DNA from 3 places in the Lysinibacillus sp. fls2-241-R2A-57 genome. Region 1 is predicted to be linked to each of the others. Evidence: riboswitches for the same ligand, from Rfam matches in the RefSeq annotation. Region 1 holds a riboswitch; each other region holds the start of a gene.

Region 1 (9,931 bases):
TTCATTGTATTTAGCAAGTGCCCGGTAAAAACCTGGTGGGTGTAATGTATATACACGAATCGTATTGGCATTCATCTCAGCAATTTGATTAAACCATCGATAGTACTCTTCTTCCGTAATAGCGGCCTCACCAGGGAATGCTCCTGGTTTCCCCATGCCGATATTAACGCCCTTAAATACGATTGGCTCCCATTTTCCATCACGTAAGATTTCAAACGACTCACCTTGAACACGTGCATTATAATTTAATTTTTCATGATTAACGTTTTCTTGAACCTCTTTTTGCTCAAACGTTTCAAAAATTTTATTCATTACTGGTATATAAATCGACCAATAAAATGAACTGTCTGCATACTTCTCTGCGTATTTATAGATGGTCGGTAAACCCTTTAGTTTATAGAAGGTTGGAACACGCGACACATCATTAAAGTCTCCAGCAAAATAATAGCTTGTCGTATTGCGTTTATCCTGTGAAACGATAGCCGCAAATTGCTGTGGAATATCGTTTTCCTCTAATAATTTTGCCCCTTCTTTTGTTAAGTCCCATTTATAATTAGCGAGAGCATCCTCGGCATATTTAGGTGTAATAATATCAAACCAATAGCCATACTTGGCACTAGCTGAGGTATTAAAGAATTTTTTCCCTTCTTCAGTAAATTGCACCTCAATACCTTCTGTCTTTACATGCTTGTCCATTTCTAGCACAATGAGCTTTTCTGTAATTTCATTAAATAGAAGAAAGCCTCCACCCTCATACGGCCAATTATCACCATGTTCATCTACGACCCATTGTGGAATTTCTGAATTTTTATGATAATCAAGCTCATCAAAATAACGCCCAATCCATCCAGACCATGAAATTCCTAAATAATCCTGTAGCTCTTTTCTAACTGCCTCTGATGTTGGTGAGGCAAATGTATTGAATTCAGCTATTAACATACTTTTCTTGTTGCTTGCTAAACGGGCTACTATGGACTGCCATTCATCCATTTCTAAGCCACCAACAATTTTTTCTGAGCGTTTACCTAGACGCTTTTCTTCATTTAAATCATCCTTATAAACACCATACGTATCGGCCAAATAAATAACATCATAATTACTATAGTCAGTTGGAAACTTTTTTTCTGACACACTTTTCGTTTCATCGTTTGGAATCGTACCATAGTAATTTTTTTGTACATCATATGGTTGATGATCCATCGTGTATTTATAATGATTTAAAAACCAATCCACGCCTAAATGCTCCCGATATGTTTCATTCGGAACCGTTTTATCTAGTATCGCAACGTTCAGCGGTTTTTCATCGCTCAAATACCACCATGCTATAGGCGTGATAATAAGAACTAGAATGGCTATAATCCCTATATATATTCGCTTCATACATTTTTCTCCTTTTCAGCGATGCCGACACGCTTCATATTACCCCAATCGCTTTTTCTTAGCACAAACCGAATTAATCCCTCACAGCGCCATAAAAGAGTGAGTGGTCGATACCAAAAAATTTCTGTAAACGATAACAGTATCATTCGTAGTAGCTCTCTCTTTTTTGGATAAGTATTCAGGGCCCATGCCTCGAACAATACAGATGCTATTGAAAAAATAACACCATAAATGACGAAGAGTAGTAATAGCAAGATTGCTATTTCATAATAGATTTTCCCTAAGAAAAATGCTACAACGATATAAATATAACCACCTAGCTCAACAATTGGTCCAAGACATTCTACAAGCCAAAAGTATGGAAATGAGATGAATCCTAGCAAGCCATATTTAGGGTTCAACGTCATCTTTTTATGCTTCCAGAGGCTTTCAAACAATCCTTGATGCCAGCGTCTACGTTGATTACGTAACACCCCTAACGTCTGAGGTGCTTCGGTCCAACATACAGGGTCTGGTACAAATTCAATGCGTTTTTTTTCTTTTTTCTCTTTTATCAAACGGTGAATATTTACGACAAGCTCCATGTCTTCTCCAATAATATTCGTTGAATAACCGCCCGCTTCCACAGCCCATTTTTTCGAAAACACACTAAATGCTCCCGAAATAATAAGGACAAGATTAAATTTACTTAAAGCTATTCGCCCCATTAAAAACGCTCGTAAATATTCTATTACTTGCATGATTACTAAGTAATTATTTGGTAGGTGCGTTTCCGTAACGGAACCAAGCTGCATTTTTGCCCCATTGGCAATTCGAATATTTCCTCCTGCCGCAATCACTTCACCATCAGATAAAATAATCGGCTTCATCACACGAAGCAATGACTTTTCATCTAAAATTGAATCCCCATCAATCGAGCAAAAATAAGGATATTGAGAAACATTAATACCTACATTTAACGCATCAGCCTTACCACCATTTTCTTTATCTACTAAAATACAATTCTTATATATTTCAGATTCATAAATTCGTCTAATCTGTTTTGTAGGGATATTTGTACGAATAATTTTATCAACAGGCTTCATTTGGAAATGCTCGATGACGGTTTGAAGTGTATGATCCGTAGAACCATCATTGATGATAATAATTTCAGTTTGCGGATAGCGTAAATTCAACAATGAATAGACTGTATCAACAACGCCTATCTCTTCATTGTAAGCAGGGACAAGTAAGGATACTGGCTTTGAATAGAAGGCATCTATATGTGCATCATCATATTCTGAGGGATCTAATTTATAGCGTTTTCGCAAATCTAGCATAGCAATAACAAGCATTGTACAATATGAAACAATAACGAATAGCATATAAAACAGAATAACGCCGCCAAAGAACCACATACAATAATCTAAAAATACTTTCATTTGTTCCCCTGCTTTCTCACTACTGTTTCCTGTGCCATTTCTATTGCATATTGGTCATTTGAGGACTCCATAAATTGCTGTAATTTTACAATTCCTTCTCGATCTTCAGCGATTGTTTTAGCTGCCTGTGAACGTACCCACCAATTTTCATCCTGTAGGAGCTGTTCTAAATAAGTATAGGTATAATTTAGTGGCGCATGGTTAAAGATTTTTGCAACCATTAATCTTGCTTCCCACATATCTGATGTCACAAATGGAACATAAGGATCGATTTCATCAATTACACCAATTTCATAAAGCCCCTTCAATGCTCTTATTTTTATTTCTGGAAACTCATGTGTTAATAGCTGTTTTAACTTATCGATATATTGCATATTTCTTTTGACAGCCGCAGTATCAATTGCAGCAAATTGAATATTCTTTGTCCAGCTATCAAAGTCTTCAAATAATCGAATAAATACGTCATCCTCTAACAATACAAATAATCTTCTATATTCGCTTTCTGAATAATTAACTTCTGGTTCTTTAATTTTTTCGATAAACAATTCTGGTTGGAAGAGAGAGTATATTTTTAATAGCTGAAAAAATTCCTCCTCCGAAATTTTTGTTTTCTCAAACTGTTGGCAAGTATCTAGTAGCTCCTCAATCCGTAAATCCGCAATGCGATATAAAGCATTCATCCTAATGCTCCATCGTTTACTTGATAGATCCTTTTCATAAAACTTTTTTAAATAGAGATTAGAAAATTCTTTTATTTTATGGTTAACTTTTACATTCATAATATTTTTTAAATATGATGAAAAAATCATTTCAATAGCTGCTACTTGAGCACTCCCACGAGGGACAAGCACTATAGAAAAAATCTCATCGTTGATTAAATAGTTGTACCAGTGCTGTGAATAGTTTTGTAAATAAGTATCACGAGTTTTTTCAAAACGAATTTCCCGCTGGCGCTGAAAAAGTAAATACATCGTAAATAAAAATAGGATTACTAATAAAACGACGATTACTGCTAAAAGAAAAGAAATCGACAGCTTCATCATAGCCAAAACCTCGCAAAAGTTCGCTTAATTTTCGCTTCTAGCAAACGCAAATTAAATGGTTTGACGATATATTCATCGACGCCACCTTCATACGCATTAAGTGTCGCTCCTTCTGAATTTCGTTCCGACATCATATAAATAATGAATTTTTTCTCATTTGGCATGTTGCGCAAAATATGCAATATCTCTAAGCCGTTTTTACGTGGTAAAATATCGTTCATCACAATTAAATGCATATGGCCCGTTTTATAGCTATCGGACTGTAAAAAACTATAGCCATCTTCATAGGTCGACACTTCTAAAGTAAAATGAGGGATGTCTAAGTGATTGAGCGTCGTTTCCAGTACTTTTCTAAAGATTGCATTTTGTTCAATAATACTTACCTTTACTTGCTCCGTTGGTTGTACACTATAATCTGTAACCTGTTCTATTGACCAAGTAGGCTGATCCTCATTTGCTAGTTTCTGCTTATTTGAATCTAACAAAGCTTCAAAGCTAACATTGTTATTTCTTATTTCAGCAATTGAGGCCTTCAAGGCTATTTGCTTAAATTCCCTTTCTTGCTTTAAAATCGCAAAAATCCGTTTTAAAAATGCCTTTGCCTCCACATCACTACTTTGTAGAAAAAATATTCCCCAATGTACTCCGTCTGCTAATTGGAAAAGTAAATCTGTTTTTCGTATTTTTGATTTTAAAAAAGCTGAAATTTGATTCTTCACTTGATTACGTTCTATATCAGTTCCTTGTGAGGAATTAGCTAATTTAAAAAAGACAGCAGTCATTGTTAAACGCGAGCGAATAACACTCTCACGTAAAATTTCAAAATAACCCTTCACTTCATGCTCTTGTAAGATGTCTTCTGCAATGATTAATTTATTCATTTGTTATCACTCCAGTTGATGTAAAATATATATTTCATTGTCTTTTATTATTTTGGCCCTTCATCAAAATTGAGTATACATTCCACTTTGGGAGAGGTCATTCGATTTCGCCTCCGTTATGCTCGTAAGAACCTGAAGGCAAATCAAAGGTGCACTCACCTTCCTCTGCTCCATGAGCTTTCATACCAACAATTTTTTAAATCAAGAACAGTCTTTAGTACCGATTCATTATTCCCCTATAATTTTTTAATCTATATACACAACAACTATAGTAATAAAGATCACTGAACATATGCTATATAAAAAATATGGTAACTTAAAATATATTATAATTTTGCCACAAACTACAGAAGAAGATTACTTTCGATTAAAAGTTATATTTTTCTGATCTTTTTTATGCAAAAAAGGGCATGTAAGCTTTAATACTTACATACCCTTTTGATAAAATTATTTAACTGGAACAACTGAGCCTTTCCATTTTTCAACGATGAAGTCTTGGATTTCTTTAGATTTTAATACTTCTACTAACTTTTTAATTTCTGGTTTTGTTTCATCACCAGCACGTACAGCAATAATGTTTACATATGGAGATTCTTTATCTTCAAGAGAAATAGAATCTTCCATTGGATTTAGTCCGTTGTCGATTGCGTAGTTAGAATTGATAAGGACTGCATCACCTTCATTATTTTCATACATTTGTACAAGCATTTCAGGAGCTGTATTTGCGTCGAATTTGAAGTTTTTAGGATTTTCTTCGATATCTTTAAGTTCAGCAGCTGTTTTATCTACGCCATCCTTAAGTTTAATTAAGCCCTTAGCTTCTAATAATGAAAGCATACGCCCGTGGTCTGAAACAGAGTTAGAAAGTAAAATTGTTGCACCCTCTGGTAGATCCTCAAGTGATTTATATTTTTTAGAGTAGATTCCGATTGGTTCAATGTGAATGGCACCAGCATTTACAAAGTCATAGCCATTTTCTTTCATGCTAAGCTCTAAGAAAGGTAGGTGTTGGAAATAGTTTGCATCAAGTTCACCTGATTCTAAATGTTGGTTCGGTAATACATAGTCTTGATATGTTTCAATTTTAAGATCAATACCTTCTTTAGCTAAAATCGGTTTTGCTTTTTCTAGAATAACCGCGTGTGGTACATTAGAAGCACCTACTGTTAATGTTACGTTTTCTTTACTATCTGATTTATCACCAGATGATGAGCTTGTATCTTCTTTTTTACCAGCACCACAAGCAGCTAAAGCTAGTACAAGTACTGATAAGAATAATCCTGCTAATAATTTCTTCATTGTATTACACTCCTTTTATCTCGTTTAAATATGTTAATGGTATAAAACCAAAATAACCCTGTAATTTTAACGTTTATCGGTTTTAGTTGTAATCATATCGCCAATCCATTGGATGATAAATACAACTACTAAGATTAAAATAGTCGCCATTAATGTCACATCTGGGTGATTACGTTGGAAACCGTCTAAGTAAGCTGCATCCCCTAGACCGCCTGCACCGATAATTCCTGCCATCGCAGTATAGCCAACAAGTGCTACGGCAGTAACTGTAATACCTGAAATAAGTGCTGGTAACGATTCGGGAATTAATACTTTCCAAATAATCGTTGACGTTTTAGCGCCCATTGAACGAGCTGCTTCAATAACACCCTTATCAATTTCACGTAATGCAATTAATACCATTCGTGCATAGAATGGTGCAGCACCAATAATTAATGCTGGTAAAGCTGCGTTTGCTCCGCGAATTGTGCCAAGTAAAAATTTCGTAAATGGGATTAATAAAATGATTAATACGATAAATGGGATCGAACGGAAAATGTTAACAATCGAACTTGTTAAAAAGTTAACAATTTTATTCGCCCATAGTTGGTTTGGACTTGATAAAAATAATAAGATCCCAATCGCTAATCCAAGAATAAATGTGATCACTGTAGAGATCGTTGTCATGTACAATGTTTGATACGTAGCTTCCCACATTTTTTCCCAGTCGACATTCGGAAAGAGACTAGTTAGCATTTGCAATCACCTCCGTTTGTACTTCGACTGTATTTAAGTAGTTAAGTGCATCCGCAATATTCGCCTTCGAGCCGTCTATTTGCACAATAAGTGTGCCGTACGCACCATTTTTCGTTTGCGAAATATTACCATGTACAATGCTTACTTCCACATCAAACTGTTTCACAAGATGTGAAATTACAGGTTGCTCTGTTTTTTCACCTACAAAAACTAGTTTGACAAGTTGTCCAGTAGGGTAATTTGCTTTAATTTGTGCCACTGTTTCCTGTGTTTCTTTCGTATCTGTAATTTGAGAAACGAATTTTTTCGTAATGACCGCTTGTGGAGCTTGGAATACTTGTAATACTTCACCACGTTCTACAATTTCTCCAGCTTCCATAACCGCTACACGATGACAAATTTTGCGAATAACGTGCATTTCATGTGTAATTAATACGATCGTTAGACCTAATCGTTCATTAATATCGACTAGAAGATCAAGGATAGCATCTGTTGTCTCCGGATCGAGTGCAGATGTTGCCTCATCACATAACAATACCTCTGGATTATTAGCAAGGGCGCGAGCGATACCTACACGTTGCTTTTGTCCCCCTGATAGCTGTGATGGATACGCCTTAGCGCGCCCCCCTAAGCCAACAAGTGTGATCAATTCATTCACTCGCGCTTCACGTTGTGCCTTTGGAACACCTGCGATTTCTAGTGGGAAAGCGATATTTTCCTCAACAGTTCTAGACCAAAGTAAATTAAAATGCTGGAAAATCATACTGACCTTTTGTCTAGCATCTCTGAGCTTTTGCCCCTTTATAGATGAAAATTCTTGATTGTTAACCGTCACCGTACCAGATGTAGGTTTTTCTAAACCGTTTAATAAGCGAATCATCGTACTTTTACCAGCGCCACTATAGCCGATAATGCCAAAAATTTCACCTTTGTTAATAGAAAGGTTGACGTCTTTGACTGCTGTTAATTCGCCATTCGCAGTTTTGTATTTCTTCGTAATATTTTGCAGCTGGATCATAGCGAATTCTCCTTTTCTCATATCCGTGTCACCCGCTGAAGGAAGTAAAAAAACCCCTTCACTTTATAGACAAGTAGAAGGGGTCACGTAACTTATACGCTAAACCGTTCTCTCATCTGTCAAAGATAAATCTTTGGGTGATTTGGCACCTTTTCACTTTGTGATGGTTGCCGGGCTTCATAGGGCACTTCCCTCCGCCACTCTTTATAAGAGTTCGATATATTTATATTTTTTAATATATTCGTACTTTACCACGCGAGTAAAGCTCCGTCAATTTATTTTTTTAATAATTCGTATAAAAATGGTACGGATTGAAAGGCATAAACCTTTTCTATCACTTTTTTGCCATCACAAACGAGTAAACATGGTACACTTTCGATTTTATTATCAAAAGCTATGTGCTCTATAAAATTAATATTCGCTTTACCAACCTGTAAATGTGGTAGTAATTGCTCGACAATCGTCATCATTTTCGAGGCAACTGCACACGTTCCACACATAGGTGTATATAAATAAAAGGCAGCCTTTTCACCGGACTGTACAGCCGTGTCCCACTGCTCTTTTGACCATTCTTCCATCTTTTCACGCAACCTTACAAAATATATTTATTATGGATTGAGAAGTGTGCACGAAGCAATATCATCGCTAACACCTTTCTCGGAGTTGTCTCAACTTCCTTATATGTCGGCATCGTACGTAAATGCTCAGCCTCTGGATAATGTCTGTCCATTAATGCCCGTAGCTTATCACCCGATGTATCTGCATCAAAGAATGTATAAAGCTCACAGCCCTCATATGGATCCAGTAACTCTTCTAATTGATGAACTCCAATTGTACCATTCGTACAAAGGATTATAACATCTTCACTTAAAATAGGTTTAATTTGAAGTTTATCCGAACGCCCTTCGACAATTAAGCATTTTCCCTCGAACATCACGCCACCCCCATTAGACATATCCCTTATGCTCATTATATCCATAACACTCTGTCGATGATCATATAAGACACCCATTGATAAGGGACTTCAACTGCATTCTTCTCCCCAACGTGGTGGAAGGAATGAAGATAATAAAAAACGCCGGTGATTTCCGACGTTTTTTTATTAGGGCTTGTCTTATTCAGCAATCATTTCTTCGTATTGCTCAGCTGTCATAAGTTTTTCAACTTCTGATGCATCAGCAGGCTCTACAACGATCATCCATGCTTTTTCATATGGTGATTCATTAACGAATTCTGGGCTATCTTCTAAATCTGCATTTACTTCAACTACTGTACCTGAGATTGGTGCGTATAATTCAGAAACTGTTTTTACAGATTCTACACTACCGAATGGATCATCTGTTTTGATTTCGTCGCCAACTTGTGGAAGCTCAACGAAAACGATATCTCCAAGTTCAGATTGTGCGAAGTGAGAAATACCGATACGTACTTTACCATCTTCTAATTTTACCCATTCATGCTCTTCAGAGTAACGTAAGTCTTTTGGTGTGCTCATGCAAAAACCCCTCCATAAATATGTAATATATTCATCTTCAGTGTGCCATACTTCTACCATAAAAACAAGAATCAATTATACTGAAAGAAGTTAAAAGCGGTTATTTCCAAGCTTGCTCAAAATCTGATTCTTTAAACCCTAAAGTAACTTTTTTTCCATCTGTTACGACCGGTCGTTTAATCAACATACCATCTGAAGCAAGCAGTTCAAGCTGCTCCTCCTCAGGCATTTCAGCTAGCTTATCCTTCAAACCAAGCTCACGATATTTCATACCAGAAGTATTGAAAAATTTCTTTAATGGCAACCCACTCGCTTGCCATAAGCTTGTTAATTCGTCCTTTGTAGGCGGTTGTTCGACAATGTGTACCTCTTCATATGAAATCTCATTTTCATCTAGCCATTTTTGAGCTTTTTTACAAGTAGTACATTTCGGATAATGAATAAATTGAATCGTCATTTAAAGGCTCCTCTACTATCGTTTTCAGGGCGCTAAATTTTCAGCGTCTCCCTCATTTGTCTGTAGTATACCATCATAACCGTTACGAACCAAAATGAAACAATTAATAGCTCATCACTTCCATAGCGTGGGGTTGATTTCCGTTCCGGCTGAGGGCTTTCCTGTTGGGGCGTCCAGCTGGAACGGAAATCAATCAATCGAT
Region 2 (9,931 bases), on a different contig from region 1:
TAATAATCACTTTGTACTTTCTTTTCATATGCATCCCCCTAAAACTTCTATTATGAATTATACACAAGTGGCCTAAGAGGGAAAATAAAAAGGGAACGACTGAAATCGTTCCCTTTGCTTAGTGAATTATTTTAATGGACCGCCAAGTTTAGTGATAGCTTCAGAAACGTTTGAGAATTTCTTGAAGTTTTCGTTGAATAAACCAGCAAGTTCAGCAGCTTTTTTATCATAAGCAACTTTGTCTGCCCATGCATCACGAGGATTAAGTACTTCTGTTGGTACACCTTCAATAGCAGTTGGAATGTTTAAACCAAATACTGAATCTTGAATTGTTTCAACATTAGCTAATTTGCCATCAATTGCAGCACGTACCATTGAACGAGTGTAAGAAAGCTTCATACGGCTACCAGTACCATATTCGCCACCAGTCCAACCAGTGTTTACTAAGTATACTTGTGCACCGTGCTCGTCAATTTTTTGACCTAACATTTCAGCATAAACTGTTGCTGGAAGTGGAAGGAATGGAGAACCGAAGCAAGTTGAGAATACTGGTTCTGGCTCTGTTACACCACGTTCTGTACCAGCAAGTTTAGATGTGAAACCGCTAAGGAAGTGGTACATTGCTTGCTCTTTTGTTAATTTACTGATTGGAGGTAATACACCAAATGCATCAGCTGTTAAGAAGATGATTGTTTTTGGGTGACCTGCAACAGATGGATCTACAATATTTTCAATGTATTGGATTGGATAAGCTACACGTGTATTTTCTGTTAATGAACCATTATCATAGTCACAAACTCGAGTTTCTGGATCAACAGCTACGTTTTCTAGAACAGAACCGAAGCGGATTGCGTTGTAGATTTCTGGTTCTTTTTCAGCTGAAAGATTAATTGTTTTTGCATAGCAACCGCCCTCAATGTTGAACACACCATTATCAGACCAACCGTGTTCATCGTCACCGATAAGCTTACGGTCAGGATCAGCTGATAAAGTAGTTTTACCAGTACCAGATAAACCGAAGAATAATGCAACATCACCAGCTTCACCAACGTTTGCTGAGCAGTGCATTGAAAGGATACCTTGTTGCGGTAATAAGTAGTTCATAATACCGAAAATAGATTTTTTGATTTCTCCAGCATATTCAGTACCACCGATTAGGATGATTTTCTTTTCAAGTGATACAATGATGAATGTTTCAGAAGCTGTGCCATCGATAGCAGGGTCTGCTTTAAAGTTAGGAGCTGAGATCACTGTGAAGTCAGCAACATGAGAAGCTAATTCTTCTTCAGTTGGACGGATGAATAATTGATGAGAGAAAAGATTGTGCCAAGCGTATTCATTGATTACTTGGATGCTTAATTGTGAATCTTTGTCAGCACCAGCAAAGCCCTTGAATACGAATAATTCGTCACGTTCTTTCAAATATTTTACTACTTTTACATATAAGTTATCGAACACTTCAGAAGAAATTGGTTGATTTACTTTTCCCCAGTCAATTTTATCTTTTGTGCTTTCTTCTTCTACTGTATATTTATCTTTAGGTGAACGACCAGTATATTTTCCAGTTTCTGCACGAACAGCACCATCTACTGTTAACATAGCTTCACCACGAGATGTAGCCTTTTCAGCTAATTGAGCTACTGAAAGTTGAACATTAATGTTACCGCCGTTTAATAATTCCTTCAGTTCGTTTGCAATTTCTACTGAATTCATCGATTAAATACCATCCTTTTTTATAGTATTCCCATGAGTCTAAGGGAGATTTTCTTAATTTCAAAAATAGTATAACACAATTGCTTAAATAATCTATACTAATTCAGAAATTATTTTTGAGATTTTATTACTTTTCAAGAAAACGACAAAAAGTTAATTTATTCGTTTTAAGAATGCTTTTTACCCTATTTATAATCAAGTGATTACACAATCACTTCCGTCATAGCTAAATTGCATTTGGAAGATTTTTGCCAACATGAGGTTCGCACAGGATGTGAAGTTCTAAGCTGGTTTTTATCAGACGGAGCTTGTCACCGACTGAAAAGGGGCTACAACTATATTCATCCACCACATGTAGAGATGGCAATATTCCATAGCTAACGATCCACTTTCGCTACAAAAACAACATTGTAGCTGACAATTTGCTTTCGCTACAGAAAACATTTGCTGAATGAAGATTAAAGGGTCACACATATGTTAACACATGATGTGAGGTGGAGAGTAGGGATTATTTTGGACGCATCACCAAAAGATGGAGAATACAACAAAAATATTTGACAACGTTCGACCTTTTACGTATTATGATATATTGAACGGATACTCTTATCCCGAGCTGGTGGAGGGTCAGGCCCTATGAAACCCGGCAACCTGCATGAACTATTTCACGACATGCGTTGGTGCCAACCTGATGCAAGGGAAACCCCTTGAACGATAAGAGTGAAAGGTTACGAAGTCATTATTTCCTTTCCTCATGTTAAGTAAGCGTGAGAAAAGGATTTTTTTATTGTTAAAAACGAATGTAAAGGTAAGTATGTGTAATTCTTTCCTTATTATAATGACGGATCTTTCAAAAATCCTCGTGTTACAATCAGCAAATGTTTTCTGTGCGAAAGCGAAGCGACAGCAACAAAATGTTTTCTGTGCGAAAGCGAAGCGACAGCAACAACGGCTTGAGAGTTCGATCCTTAGGGGCAGACTTGACATGGGTAATGAGTACCGTTATTCGTAAATAATATTGTAAGCGTAATAGGAGGAAAACCAAATGACAAACCGTCGACTGTTTACATCAGAGAGTGTAACAGAAGGACATCCAGACAAAATTTGTGACCAAATTTCGGATGCCATTTTAGATGCTATTTTAGCAGAAGATCCAAATGCACGTGTTGCATGTGAAACAACTGTAACAACAGGCTTAGTATTAGTAGCAGGAGAAATTACTACTTCTACATATGTAGATATTAAAGGTATCGTCCGTGATACTGTAGCAGAAATCGGTTACACTCGTGGAAAATATGGTTTTGATGCTGAAAACTTAGCAGTACTTGTTGCTATTGGCGAACAATCACCTGATATTGCTCAAGGTGTAGACCAAGCTTTAGAGGCGCGTGAAGGTTCTATGACAGACGCTGACATTGAAGCAATTGGCGCAGGTGACCAAGGCTTAATGTTCGGCTATGCATGTAACGAAACACCAGAGCTTATGCCATTACCAATCAGTTTAGCGCATAAATTGGCTCGTCGTTTAACGGAAGCACGTAAATCTGGCGAACTTGCATATTTACGTCCAGACGGAAAAACGCAAGTAACGGTTGAATATGATGAAAACAATGTACCAGTACGCGTAGATACGATTGTCATTTCAACACAGCACGATGAAGAAGCAACGCTTGAACAAATTCAAGCCGACTTAAAAGAATTCGTTATTACTCCAGTTGTTCCAAGTGAATTACTAGATGCCAATACTAAATATTTCATCAACCCAACTGGTCGTTTCGTAATAGGTGGTCCAAAAGGTGATGCTGGTCTAACAGGACGTAAAATCATCGTTGATACATACGGTGGCTATGCACGTCATGGTGGAGGTGCTTTCTCTGGTAAAGACGCAACTAAGGTAGACCGTTCAGCGGCATATGCAGCACGCTATGTGGCAAAAAATATCGTAGCAGCAGGCTTAGCAGAACGTGCTGAAGTACAACTTGCTTATGCAATTGGTGTTGCTCAACCAGTATCTATTGCTGTGGATACATTTGGGACAGGGAAAGTTAAGGAAAATGAAATTGTAGAATGGGTGCGCGAGCTATTCGATTTACGCCCAGCAGGGATTATTAAAATGCTTAACCTTCGTCGCCCTATTTATAAGCAAACTGCAGCATATGGTCACTTCGGTCGTACGGACTTAAATGTACCTTGGGAACAAACAGACAAAGCTGCCGCATTACAAGAAAAAGCAGGGCTATAAATTATTTAGCTAAAATAATGCAATAGCTATAAAATTATTTTACAGTAAGGGGCTTGGTGTTCTAATAGCCCCTTTTACTGTTTTTTTGAAAAAATTAGCTCCTAATGACAACTATGTATAGCTTGGTTGTCCAAGAAAACGTGGAGTTGCTTCAATTTAGCTATTTATTTTTTGTTTGAAGAGATTTATAGTATTGACCTTTTTCTGCATATTCACGTACGATACGTTCCATATCTTCTTTATCTTCAGCATTTAATTCTCGTACAACCTTTGCTGGACGACCTAATGCTAAGCTGTTCGGAGGAATAACTTTGCCTGGAGGTACAAGACTACCCGCCCCAATGAATGCACCCTCTCCAATCTCCGCTCCGTCTAATACTAATGAGCCCATACCTATTAAGGCATTTTTACGAATCGTACAGCTATGTAAAGTTACTTGATGCCCGACTGTTACTTCATCTTCAATAATGAGTGGATATTTAGGGCTTTGATGCAAACAACAAAGGTCTTGAATACTAACTCTTTTTCCGATGATTGTTGGTGATACATCACCTCGAATAACTGTGTTAAACCAAATTGTTGTTTCAGCACCTATTGTAACGTCACCAGTAACGGTTGCATAATCGGCAATAAAAACAGATGGATCGATTTTGGGTGTTTTACCTTTAAATGGATAGATCATGAGAATCGCCTCTTTTCTTTCTATGATGTAATATTATCGTATCAAATACGCAACTTGATGGAAATATAAAATTAAAATGAGTGAGATATTTCGATATAATCATTGTGTAATTATTTTTTTAGGAGGACTATGTAAAATGTGGAAATGGGAAGCTGATGGACAAGCGAAGGCTGTGGTTGCTATTATTCATGGTGCATATGAAAATCACCGCTGGTATGCGTGGCTTATAGAAAAACTTAGATTGGAAGGCTTCCACATAGTCATGGGGGATTTACCAAATCATGGTTTAAATGTAGGGTTTTCGCGTGTTCATGATGAAGATTTTAAAGAGTACAACAAGTATACAAGGAATTTAATAGAGAATGCTTTTTCATATAATTTACCTGTCTTTTTTATAGGACATGGGCTTGGCGCAACATTGTTACTACATACCATGCATAAGCGAAAATATGAATGCGCAGGTATTATTTTAACTTCACCTTGGCTACTTTTAAAGTTATTGCCAGGTAAACTATCTAATGCTTTAACTAGCCTAAGTGCCCTGACAGCAAATGTGAAAATGACTCATGAAATTACATTAAATACATTAACGCGCAGTGTAGAAGGAAGAGATGAGATGAAGGATGAGGTTCCTTTTATGTCAGTCGTTTCCGTGAAATGGTATAGAGAGCTACAGCAAATGATGCGTAATCTAGTGTTATTGCCACAAGCTGAATTCCCTAATAGACCTATGTTAGTTATGACAGCTGAAAAAGATAGTATTACTGAAACGAAACAAACTCGAAATTGGCTTTATCAGCAGGAGTTTACAGAGTTTCAATTCAAAGAATGGGAAAATTGCTATCATAATCTATTTCATGAAGTAGAGCGAGAAGAGATTTTTATTTATTTACGTGATTTTATAAATAATGCTCTTCGAAGAATTGGATATATCATAGAGTAGTGAATTGCCTCTTCAATTAGCTAGAAGTGGCTCATCACCATTTTTCGTTCCAAAAAGGAGCCTTCCAGAGGGCGTCCGATGAGCCGCTTACAGCAACAAATGTTTTTTTCTGTGCGAAAGCGAAGCGACAGCAACAAATGTTTTATGTGCGAAAGCAAAGCGCCAGCAATTATACGATAATAGTAACGAAGGCATTATCACAGGACGTGATAATGCCTTCGTTTTTCTATTTGCTCGCCCAGAATCTCATCTGTGACGCTGATCCCCAAAGGTGTCGTCCAGCCTTCACTCCGATTAACTTCCATACACGATATACGTTTAAAAAATACCATACCCAACTTTTGGGAATTAATCTATCAATATAATATTGTAATTTTCTGAAAAGTGTAATACTATAATGACTTAAAGAAAAATTTTCAAAATGGAGGGGTAAGATGGAAGCAATCGTTGAGAAACTGAATGCCATTTTATGGGGACCGTGGTTTATTTATGGTATTTTATTGATTGGACTCTTTTTTTCAATCATTACACGATTCCTACAAGTAAGACACATTAAAGATATGTTTGTTTTAATGTTTAAAGGTGAAAAATCTGAAAAGGGGATTTCATCCTTTCAGGCGATGTCTATCGCACTATCTGGTCGAGTAGGTACAGGTAATATTGCCGGTACTGCTACAGCAATCGGGATGGGGGGACCTGGTGCTGTTTTTTGGATGTGGGCAATTGCCTTTATCGGTGCGGCGACTGCTTACGTTGAGTCGACGTTGGCTCAAATTTATAAAGAAGAGAAAGATACAGAATATCGTGGCGGACCCGCATATTACATAGAAAAGGGAATGGGGCAAAAGTGGTTTGCAGTTATTTTTGCTATTGCCGCATTAGCTGCAATGTTAATCTTGATGCCGGGTGTTCAATCGAATGCAATTGCGACAGCTGTTGAAAACGCTTTTAACATTGATACTTGGATTACAGGACTTATTATTGCCGTATTACTAGGTGCTATTATTATCGGAGGGGTTAAATGGATTGCCAATGCTGCACAGATTATAGTACCTTTCATGGCACTAGCTTATATTCTTATGGCTCTTATCATTATTGCAATGAATATTAAAGAAGTACCAGCTGTAATTGCATTAATTTTTTCTAGCGCATTTGGAGCGCAAGAAATCTTTGGTGGTATAATTGGATCTGCTATTGCATGGGGCGTTAAACGCGGAATTTATTCAAATGAGGCCGGTCAAGGGACAGGAGCGCATCCGGCTGCGGCAGCAGAAGTATCACACCCTGCTAAACAAGGAATCGTGCAAGCGGCTTCTGTATACATTGATACATTATTAATCTGTTCAGCTACAGCATTTATGATTTTATTTACTGGAATGTATAATGTGCAGGATGAAAAAGCTGCAGAAGGTACTGATTCATTTATTTATACTGGTGAATTCAATAAAGACGGATTAACTGGGGATGAACAAATAACATTTGCGAAAAGTATTAAAGAAGGTGCAGCATACACACAATATGCGGTTGACTCTTCACTACCAGGCTTTGGTGGCCCATTCGTAGCGATTGCATTATTCTTCTTTGCTTTTACGACAATAATGGCATATTACTATATTGCCGAAACAAATGTGGCTTATTTATTCTCAGGAGGTACAGAAAAAGTCGCCATTTGGATTGCGAAATTTGCTATTTTAATTGCTTCGTTCTACGGTACTATACGCACATCTGACCTTGCTTGGGCAATGGGGGATGTTGGACTTGGCCTCATGGTATGGATTAACGTTTTAGCCATTTTAATTATTATGAAACCTGCTATTGTTGCATTAAAAGATTATGAGAAACAGAAAAAAGAAGGAAAAGATCCTGTTTTTGATCCTCGTAAACTAGGAATTAAAGGTGCAGATTTCTGGGTAGATTATAATGAAAAACGTAAAAATAAATAGACAATAATGAGAAAGCTATCTAATAGATTTTAACATCTATTAGATAGCTTTCTATTTTATATCAGGTGTGTTGAGCGTCGAGCCGCTTCCTCCACTGGTGTTGTTGCTGCCGCTACGTTGCACTACGCTTTCGCACAGATAAAACATTATTGTTGCTGCCGCTACGTTGCACTACGCTTTCGCACAGATAAAACATTATTGTTGCTGCCGCTACGTTGCACTACGCTTTCGCACAGAAAAAATTCGCTCCGTGCAGGGTCTCGTCTGTCTCGCTTTCCCGTAGGAAGCTTCGCTCTGTGACAGGAGCACTCGAGTAGCTCTACACTACAATCAGTTAAAATGGAAATTTATTAGCAATGACGAAAAATCCTTTTATCGGGCTCATCACCAAAAGTTGTGGATGACATTTTTTAAAATATATGCGCTGTATTTTAGTTGATTGTAGTGGAGACTGGACGACTCCTTGGGGATTAGCGTCACAGATGAGACCCTGGAGCGAGCAACGCGAGTGAAGCGGCTCATCGGACGCCCCCAGGAAGCTCTGCTCTGTGCGAAAGCGAAGCGTCAGCTACAAAGCGCCCAGTCGGAACGGAAATCAACCACACGTTTTGGTGAAGAGCCTTTTATCGCTCAATAAACCTATTTTTTCCTAATTAACATACATGTGATTCGAAGGACTCATGATATGAATAACAAAGGAATGGGAACAATAATCAAAAAAAGCTTATCACCAAAAGTTGGAGATAACAATTGTTAAAACGTATGCAATATATAGGTTGCGGACGCTTCTGGTGGAAGGAAATCAACGCTACATTATGGTGATGAGCTAAAAAAAGACCCGAAATAGTATCTTATTTCGGGCTAGAAAGATTAGATTAAAGGATCATCTTTCATTTTTTCTAAAGCAATAACAAAGGGTGGATCACTTTGTTGATTTAGAAACTCGTATTTTAATACATGTACATATTTTTGGGGAAGTTGACTGACATACTCTATTACTGCATCTCGTTCTTCCTTGCCACCCGGATGACCGTGATAAATGACAAGGACAATAAGACCACCGATTTTGAGCAATTTTAACAAATCCTGAATTGCTTGTATCGTAGTATTTGGCTTTGTAATAATGTCATGATCACTACCAGGTAAATAACCAAGATTAAAAATTGCAGCAGCAACTTGCTTGTGTACATATTTGGCAATTTCTTCATGCCCTCTATGTAAAACAAGTGCACGATGCTCTAAGCCATTATCTAAAAGACGATGGAGTGTTGCATCGACTGCGCTCTTTTGAACATCAAAGGCGTATACTTGGCCTTCATCTCCGACAAGCTGGGCTAAAAATAAAGTGTCATGACCGTTTCCAGCAGTGGCATCCACCACAGTGTCGCCCTCTTCAACTGTATCTTTTATTAGCTGTTGAGCATATTGTAAAACGCGTTGTAGCTTCATTTGGCAACCTCGGATTTATAAAATTTTCCTTGCCAGCTTCCACGGCGTTCAAGCTCAGCATCAATTCCGTTTAATACTTCCCATTTATTAACACTCCACATCGGGCCAATCATTAAATCAATTGGTCCATCGCCTGTAATACGATGAATAACCATATCTGGTGGTAGAATTTCAAGTTGATCTGCTACTAGCTTTGTATAAACTTCCTGATCTAAAAATTCTAACATACCCTTTTCATATTGCTTCACCATTGGCGTACCTTTTAAAAGGTGCAGTAAATGTATTTTAATGCCTTGTACATCAAGCTTTGCGACTTCGCGAGCAGTTTCCATCATCATGTCATAGTCTTCAAGTGGAAGGCCATTAATAATGTGTGAGCATACACGAATCCCATGCTTTCGTAGCTTTTCAACACCTTCTACATATGTTGCATAATCGTGAGCGCGGTTTATGAGATTTGCTGTTTTTTCATGCACAGTTTGAAGTCCTAGCTCAATCCATAAATAGGTGCGTTCATTTAATTCAGCTAAATATTCGACTACATCATCTGGCAGACAGTCTGGGCGAGTTGCGATGGATAATCCAACAACACCTTCCTGGGCCAAAGCTGCTTCAAATTTTTCCTTTAATACTGGTAGCGGTGCATGTGTATTTGTGTACGCCTGGAAGTAGGCCATGTACTTGCCGTCCTTCCATTTTTGATGCATTTTGTCACGAATTTCAGCAAATTGCACCTCGATCGGATCAACTTTGTTGCCTGCAAAATCACCAGAACCTGCAGCACTACAAAACGTACAGCCTCCAAAGGCAACTGTACCATCACGATTTGGGCAGTCAAAGCCTGCATCCAGTGCTACTTTAAAAACTTTATGACCAAATTGCTCACGTAAATAGCGATTCCATGTATAGTATCTTTTTCCATCTGAAGGAAAAGGAAAGTTTGTTTCTGTCATTTATTTCAC
Region 3 (5,661 bases), on a different contig from region 1:
AAAGCGTAACTCAAAATTAGTCCACTGTGGAGATGTTTACTATTTATTTATAGTGATATGTGCTAGCTCTTACATTGTTTCGTTGTATTTGGTTGAACCATGCACGATCTTTTTCCTCTTGCTTTAATGTATTAACGATGGTTGATGAGCAGCTAATGCAGATTTTTGCTTGAGTAATCTGTCCACATCGTTCGCAAGGTGCGCCTAAGTTAGGAAAGATCGACTTTTTTAATTTTCCTGCTTTTACCCATTTATAAAGTAGCTCGGATGAAACACCTGTTAATGCAACTACCTCATCGTTCGTTAAATAGCGATTATTTTTTCTTAGTAGAAAATGATGTAAATCAGAAAAAATATCTTCTTCTCTCACATCAATTCTTTTTGTAAATAGCTGCATATCTATTCTTCTCCTTGTTTACTTCAATTGATGATTTCGCTTACACCTTCATTAACGTTAATAGGCTGCTCGTCATATTTATAGTTTTCCCAACGATTACGTGCTAATTTTCGATATTTATTGGAAACATTTCGGTCCGCTATTAATCGAGAGAATCCTTTTTTCGCTTCAGTAATATCACCGAGTCGGAGGCTTAATTCAGCATGTAAAAATTGAATTCGTTCTCCGCCCTCTTGATTGGAGGCAAAAGATTTACTGTAAAAGTCTCTAGCCGCAAAGAGGTAGCGCATTTCCGATTCATAATCGTTTTTTAAGCGATAGAGCCAAGCTATTTTCAGTGCGAAATTGGCCATAAGAAGAGATTCTTCCATTGATGCTCTGGATACAAGATAAGCTAATTTAAAGCTTATAATGGCATCATCGATTGTACGTTCCTTACATATATCCATAGGTTTTTGAAGTTCCTTAATGTACAGCTCATCAATAAGAAGCATGAAAGGCCCATAAGTTCTTGTCATAGATTTGTGGTAGGCATAGCCACAATGCGGACAAACAGCAACTTCATATAACAATGGATTTAAACCTTCATAGACTGACATGAAGTCTGTTTGCTCCTCGACTACTTTATAACGATTAGGACGTACTTTATAAGTGGTGAAATGCTTTTTGCAAAACTTGCAGTCCACACTACTTTCATAGTAGTAAATGTTGAATGCCACTAAGAATCAGCTCCTTTACATCCAATTAGGTTTTTATTTCTTTTGTTCTATGTATACGATAGTTGTATCGTTCAATATGTTTAATTAACTATCTACTATTTTAACAATTATGTGTTCTTTGGTATACTCCTTTAGAATTATAAAAATTAAAAATGATTATTACTTTTTTAGTCATTTGAAATTTTGAACCGTATTCGTAATAGTATTTATCGGTGCAGTTGAGATAAATTACACATTTATTTTAGTTTGTCAAATTACGTACAAATGTTTAACTAAATGGCTTGTTAGTTTTTATGTTTTACAATGCTTATATAGGGAAAATTAACTATATGTGATGGAATGAATTCTTTGCAATTTTTAATGTAAAATTTTTTGGCTAAAAAAGGATTTCGAATGCGAAGCGGCTCATCTGACGCCCTAGTCAGAATGGGAATCACCCTCTCGTTTTTTGCTGAAGAACCAAAAGAAGGAATTTGTCTCAGCGCAAGAGACAACTCTTTTCTTAGTATTGAAAAACAAAATGATCAAGGTAATCTTCGTGAATGTTTTAGTGTCGAGCCCCAAAACAGAATCGCTCTTTATCGAAACTATTTGGGCTTTTATCGAAACAAAACCTCATTTTATCGAAACTATTTGAGCTTTTATCGAAACAAAACCTCATTTTATCGAAACTATTTGGGCTTTTATCGAAAAAAAAGCTCTTTCTATCAAGGAAATTAACCACACGTTATGGTAAAGAACTTATATTTGGTAAAATTGTATAAAACGATAAGGAGCTAACGATGGATTATAAAATTGTATTCTTTGACGTAGATGGAACGCTTGTTAATTATGAAGATGGCTGTATTGAAGAAAGCACAAGGGAAGCTGTACAACAATTAATAAACAAAGGAATTCGTATCGTTGCTGCGACAGGAAGACCTTTATCAATGTGCCAACAGTTAAGAAGCATAGGAATAGAGACGTTTATTACAGCTAATGGTGCGTTTGTTAAGCATCAAGATCACGTAGTCCATAAAATACCTATTGCACAAGAAATTGTCCAAACCGTTAAGGCTTTTGCTGATGAAAATAAACAAAGTCTCTCGTTTTTTACAGAACAATTATCGATGAATAACGTCCAAGAACAAGAGACATTAAAAGCTATGCAAGAGACATTATCTTTGCTGGAGTTTCCCGTTATTAATGAGGATATTTTAACGCAAGAGGTTTACTTAATGTGTTTGTATGGAGATAAAAATATAGAGAATAGATATGCCTCACAATTTCCTCATTTATTATTTAAAAGATGGCATCCGTACATTACAAATGTTTTGCAACATGATGTTTCCAAATCGATTGCTGTTCAAGCTGTACTAGATTATTTTAATTTGAGTCCTAAGGAAGCACTGGCTTTTGGCGATGGGGATAATGATATCGATATGCTGGAACAGGTTGGCTTCGGTATTGCAATGGGCAATGGTAGTGAAGCATTAAAAAATGTCGCTGATTTTATAACGAAGAAATCAACAGATGGTGGTATTGATTATGCTCTACGTGAGCTACAAATACTAGTTTAAGAGAGCTATATTTATAGTATGAACCAACCTCTATACATTAGAGAAAACTGTATGAAAGTTATAATACTCATAATGTTACCTACTTTGAGTTATTATAAAGCTAACATTTAAAAGAAATCATTATGCGTTAGGTGGGATGGATTTATGGCGCATCACGTGCAATCTCTTATTGAACATTACGGGTATTTTGGCATTATTCTTATCCTAGTTGGAGGGATTGTCGGGCTGCCACTTCCTGATGAGATATTTTTAACATATGTAGGGTATAGCGTTTATAGAGAAACTCTCTCGCATATTCCAGCTCTAATAAGCGCTGTGGTAGGTGCGGCAGGGGGAATTACCTTGAGCTACTATATAGGCTATAGATTCGGGCTACCCTTATTGCAAAAATACGGTCCGAAAATCCATATTACTGAACAAAAAATTGACGTTACTAAAAAATTATTTGCAAAAATAGGACCAGTATTATTATTAATCGGATATTTTATTCCTGGTGTACGTCATCTAACAGCATATATTGCGGCTATCAATAATTATCCTTATAAAAAATTTGCTTTCTTTGCTTATACGGGAGCGGTTATATGGACATTTACTTTTATTACTTTAGGAGAAGTACTTGGGGAGAAATGGCGCTACGTTGGGTTATATTTATCCCGCTACAGTATGTATCTTATAGCATTGTTCATCATAATAATTTTGATCGTTTATTTTATTTTCAAAAAAAGGAATTCGCCTAAATAAAAAGGGTCTGATTCAATACCTATCATGGTTTGATTCAGACCTTTTGTTATATTTAAGGCAATATTGCAAATGAACGCACAGGGAATCCAGAGGCTTTTTCAGGCTTTGGTACAATATTGAATATAGCAGCACCTTTTGGAGGTAGCTTATCCAAATTTGTCATAAGCTCAATTTGGTAAGTATCTTGTTCAAGTACAAAATATTCGCCGTCTAGCTTACTGTTTTTGCGAAAATCAGCTGCTGAATCTGTATCAAAAGTTTCGTGACCAATAGCACTTATTTTTCGTTCGTTGAATAAAAATTGTAACGCTTCTAAACCCCAGCCAGGAATATGATTATGACCATCAGCATCTTTGCTACTGAAAGCCTCCTTATCTGGCCAACGCTTACTCCAATCAGTACGAAGCGCAACAAAGGTACCTGCTTCAATTTCTCCATATTCAGCCTCAAAGTCAAGAATATCTTGGATACTTAATGTGTAGTCGTTATTCAATTCGGCTTCCTTAGATTTATCAATAACGATTAGTGGTAGGACTAGTTCTTTTAACGCCAATTCATCTAAATAGCGTGTATCTCGCACAAAATGGATAGGTGGATCGATATGTGTTCCATATTGCCCAGGGAAAGAGAATTGCTGCGCAAAGAAGCCATCATCATGGGAAAATAATGTTTCAAATTTTGCATCATCAAACATAAAGAAATGAGGCGAATTAGGACCAAATGTATGTGTTAAATCAACCCATTCTTTAGATTTTAATAGTTGAATTGCTTGTAAAAGTTCATTTGCCATAATATTTTCCTGCTTTCTTTTAATTATTTTTGGGTGCTTAGACTTTACTTACTAGCGGCAATAAAAAAGAGCCCTCCTTGTAGAAGAGGACTCTTGTGCAAAGCAACTTAGTAAGTCTTCTCATCTTCAAGGCCGATTTCGCCAATTGGAATTAGCACCATACCTATAGGCTGGTTGCTGAGACATCATAGGGCCAATCCCTCCGTCTCTCTTGATAAGAAAAGATAATATAAGAATTTTCAGAAATATATTACGAATACTTTAGCATATTTATTTATAGTTTACAAGTTCAATAGGGATGCATGGTTAAAAGATTTTCCAGAATTAATAATTTTGCTATTGCTGCAAATATTGTTTGCCTATATTTAAATAGATAATACGATTACATACATCATACGTAAACATAGGGGTAGCCTTTGTATTTAGATTAAAATCCCGTTTCACATATGAGAAAAGCCTCGTTGTTGAATCTCAATCGCTAGGTTTAAATAGACAATACATAGATCCCACTCATTAGTTGAATTTCACCAACTCAAATTTACGGTTAGCTTACAACAGTCGCTATCAGTAAATATTATTCGAATTCCATCTGGTGTATAGTTAGTTTCGAATTTTATGGTAATGCCTGTTGATGCAATTAATTTTTCAACCTCTGTTTTATTTGACAACTGTGCCGCGTCCATAAGATCATGTGCAAATTGCTCTGATTCATCAATTTTATCCGTCAGTAATTGTGCTTGCTGCATAATAGCTTTGATCCGTTTCGCAGAAGACTTTAATTTAGTTATATTGATGGTTGGAAATGGGCTACGATTTGTTGAGTTTGTAGGCATCACTAAATGTCTAGAAGGTTGGAGTGTGGCTGGTTGATTTGCCATTGCCCATGCCCATGTTGGATAATAATTAGGATAGACAAAATACGGATAAGGATTGTAATACAACTAAAATTCCTCCTATCCTATAGTTGATACCTTATCTTATGTACAACAAAGACTTTCGGTGTTAATGGTTGATGCTTGGCAAAAGGGGAGCAAGTGGTGCGATGACCCAATCGGAAGCCATTAGTTCATCCAATTTATTCACAGAAGGAGTTATCAAGATGGATGTTCGTGAATACATAAAAAATGGTTTTGAAGTTTACTACGAGCGCTATAATCAGATTTCGGAAGATGGATTTTGCAGATGGATGCGTCCAGATGTTCCTGATGAGATGAAATTAGCGGATACTGATGAAGAATGGTCAAGATGGAAGATGGTCCCTTCTATAGTAAGCGAAGATGATATTCAAGCTTTAGAAAAAGAGTTTGGACTTAAATTTCCTGAATGGTATAAAGCCTTTATTTCAACGTATCATCATTATTTTGATGTCATACCCGAACAAAGTATTGAAGAGCCTTTAAATAACGTTAGAGATATGTATAATCCATCGTTATGTAGTTCGGGATATCTCCCATT

What was found. A riboswitch is a leader RNA that binds a small molecule or an ion and turns the genes downstream of it on or off. The one in region 1 is predicted to bind S-adenosylmethionine.
Region 2: another riboswitch for S-adenosylmethionine. It lies ahead of QRN68_RS19285 (hypothetical protein); the one in region 1 lies ahead of QRN68_RS20830 (methionine ABC transporter ATP-binding protein).
Region 3: another riboswitch for S-adenosylmethionine. It lies ahead of QRN68_RS21495 (cyclase family protein); the one in region 1 lies ahead of QRN68_RS20830 (methionine ABC transporter ATP-binding protein).

The regions. Positions count from the first base shown of each region.
Region 1 covers NZ_JARVRU010000152.1:4,037-13,967, forward strand. The annotation lists gene QRN68_RS20800 (hypothetical protein) at 1-1,380, opposite strand, end outside; gene QRN68_RS20805 (glycosyltransferase family 2 protein) at 1,377-2,801, opposite strand; gene QRN68_RS20810 (HEAT repeat domain-containing protein) at 2,798-3,844, opposite strand; gene QRN68_RS20815 (response regulator) at 3,841-4,725, opposite strand; gene QRN68_RS20820 (MetQ/NlpA family ABC transporter substrate-binding protein) at 5,173-6,024, opposite strand; gene QRN68_RS20825 (methionine ABC transporter permease) at 6,091-6,759, opposite strand; gene QRN68_RS20830 (methionine ABC transporter ATP-binding protein) at 6,749-7,777, opposite strand; SAM riboswitch class I at 7,887-7,990, opposite strand; gene QRN68_RS20835 (thioredoxin family protein) at 8,053-8,355, opposite strand; gene QRN68_RS20840 (toprim domain-containing protein) at 8,370-8,711, opposite strand; gene gcvH (glycine cleavage system protein GcvH) at 8,892-9,272, opposite strand; gene QRN68_RS20850 (arsenate reductase family protein) at 9,373-9,729, opposite strand.
Region 2 covers NZ_JARVRU010000136.1:1,172-11,102, forward strand. The annotation lists gene QRN68_RS19275 (alpha/beta hydrolase) at 1-28, opposite strand, end outside; gene pckA (phosphoenolpyruvate carboxykinase (ATP)) at 127-1,713, opposite strand; SAM riboswitch class I at 2,314-2,431, shown strand; gene QRN68_RS19285 (hypothetical protein) at 2,498-2,722, shown strand; gene metK (methionine adenosyltransferase) at 2,756-3,952, shown strand; gene QRN68_RS19295 (gamma carbonic anhydrase) at 4,113-4,634, opposite strand; gene QRN68_RS19300 (alpha/beta hydrolase) at 4,771-5,577, shown strand; gene QRN68_RS19305 (alanine/glycine:cation symporter family protein) at 6,012-7,520, shown strand; gene QRN68_RS19310 (hypothetical protein) at 7,984-8,157, shown strand; gene mnmM (tRNA 5-(aminomethyl)-2-thiouridylate-methyltransferase MnmM) at 8,391-8,969, opposite strand; gene mnmL (tRNA modification radical SAM protein MnmL/YtqA) at 8,966-9,922, opposite strand.
Region 3 covers NZ_JARVRU010000160.1:454-6,114, reverse strand. The annotation lists gene QRN68_RS21515 (hypothetical protein) at 44-397, opposite strand; gene QRN68_RS21510 (DUF2225 domain-containing protein) at 421-1,116, opposite strand; gene QRN68_RS21505 (Cof-type HAD-IIB family hydrolase) at 1,899-2,675, shown strand; gene QRN68_RS21500 (DedA family protein) at 2,820-3,416, shown strand; gene QRN68_RS21495 (cyclase family protein) at 3,469-4,206, opposite strand; SAM riboswitch class I at 4,324-4,427, opposite strand; gene QRN68_RS21490 (YuzC family spore coat inner layer protein) at 4,731-5,147, opposite strand; gene QRN68_RS21485 (SMI1/KNR4 family protein) at 5,306-5,661, shown strand, end outside.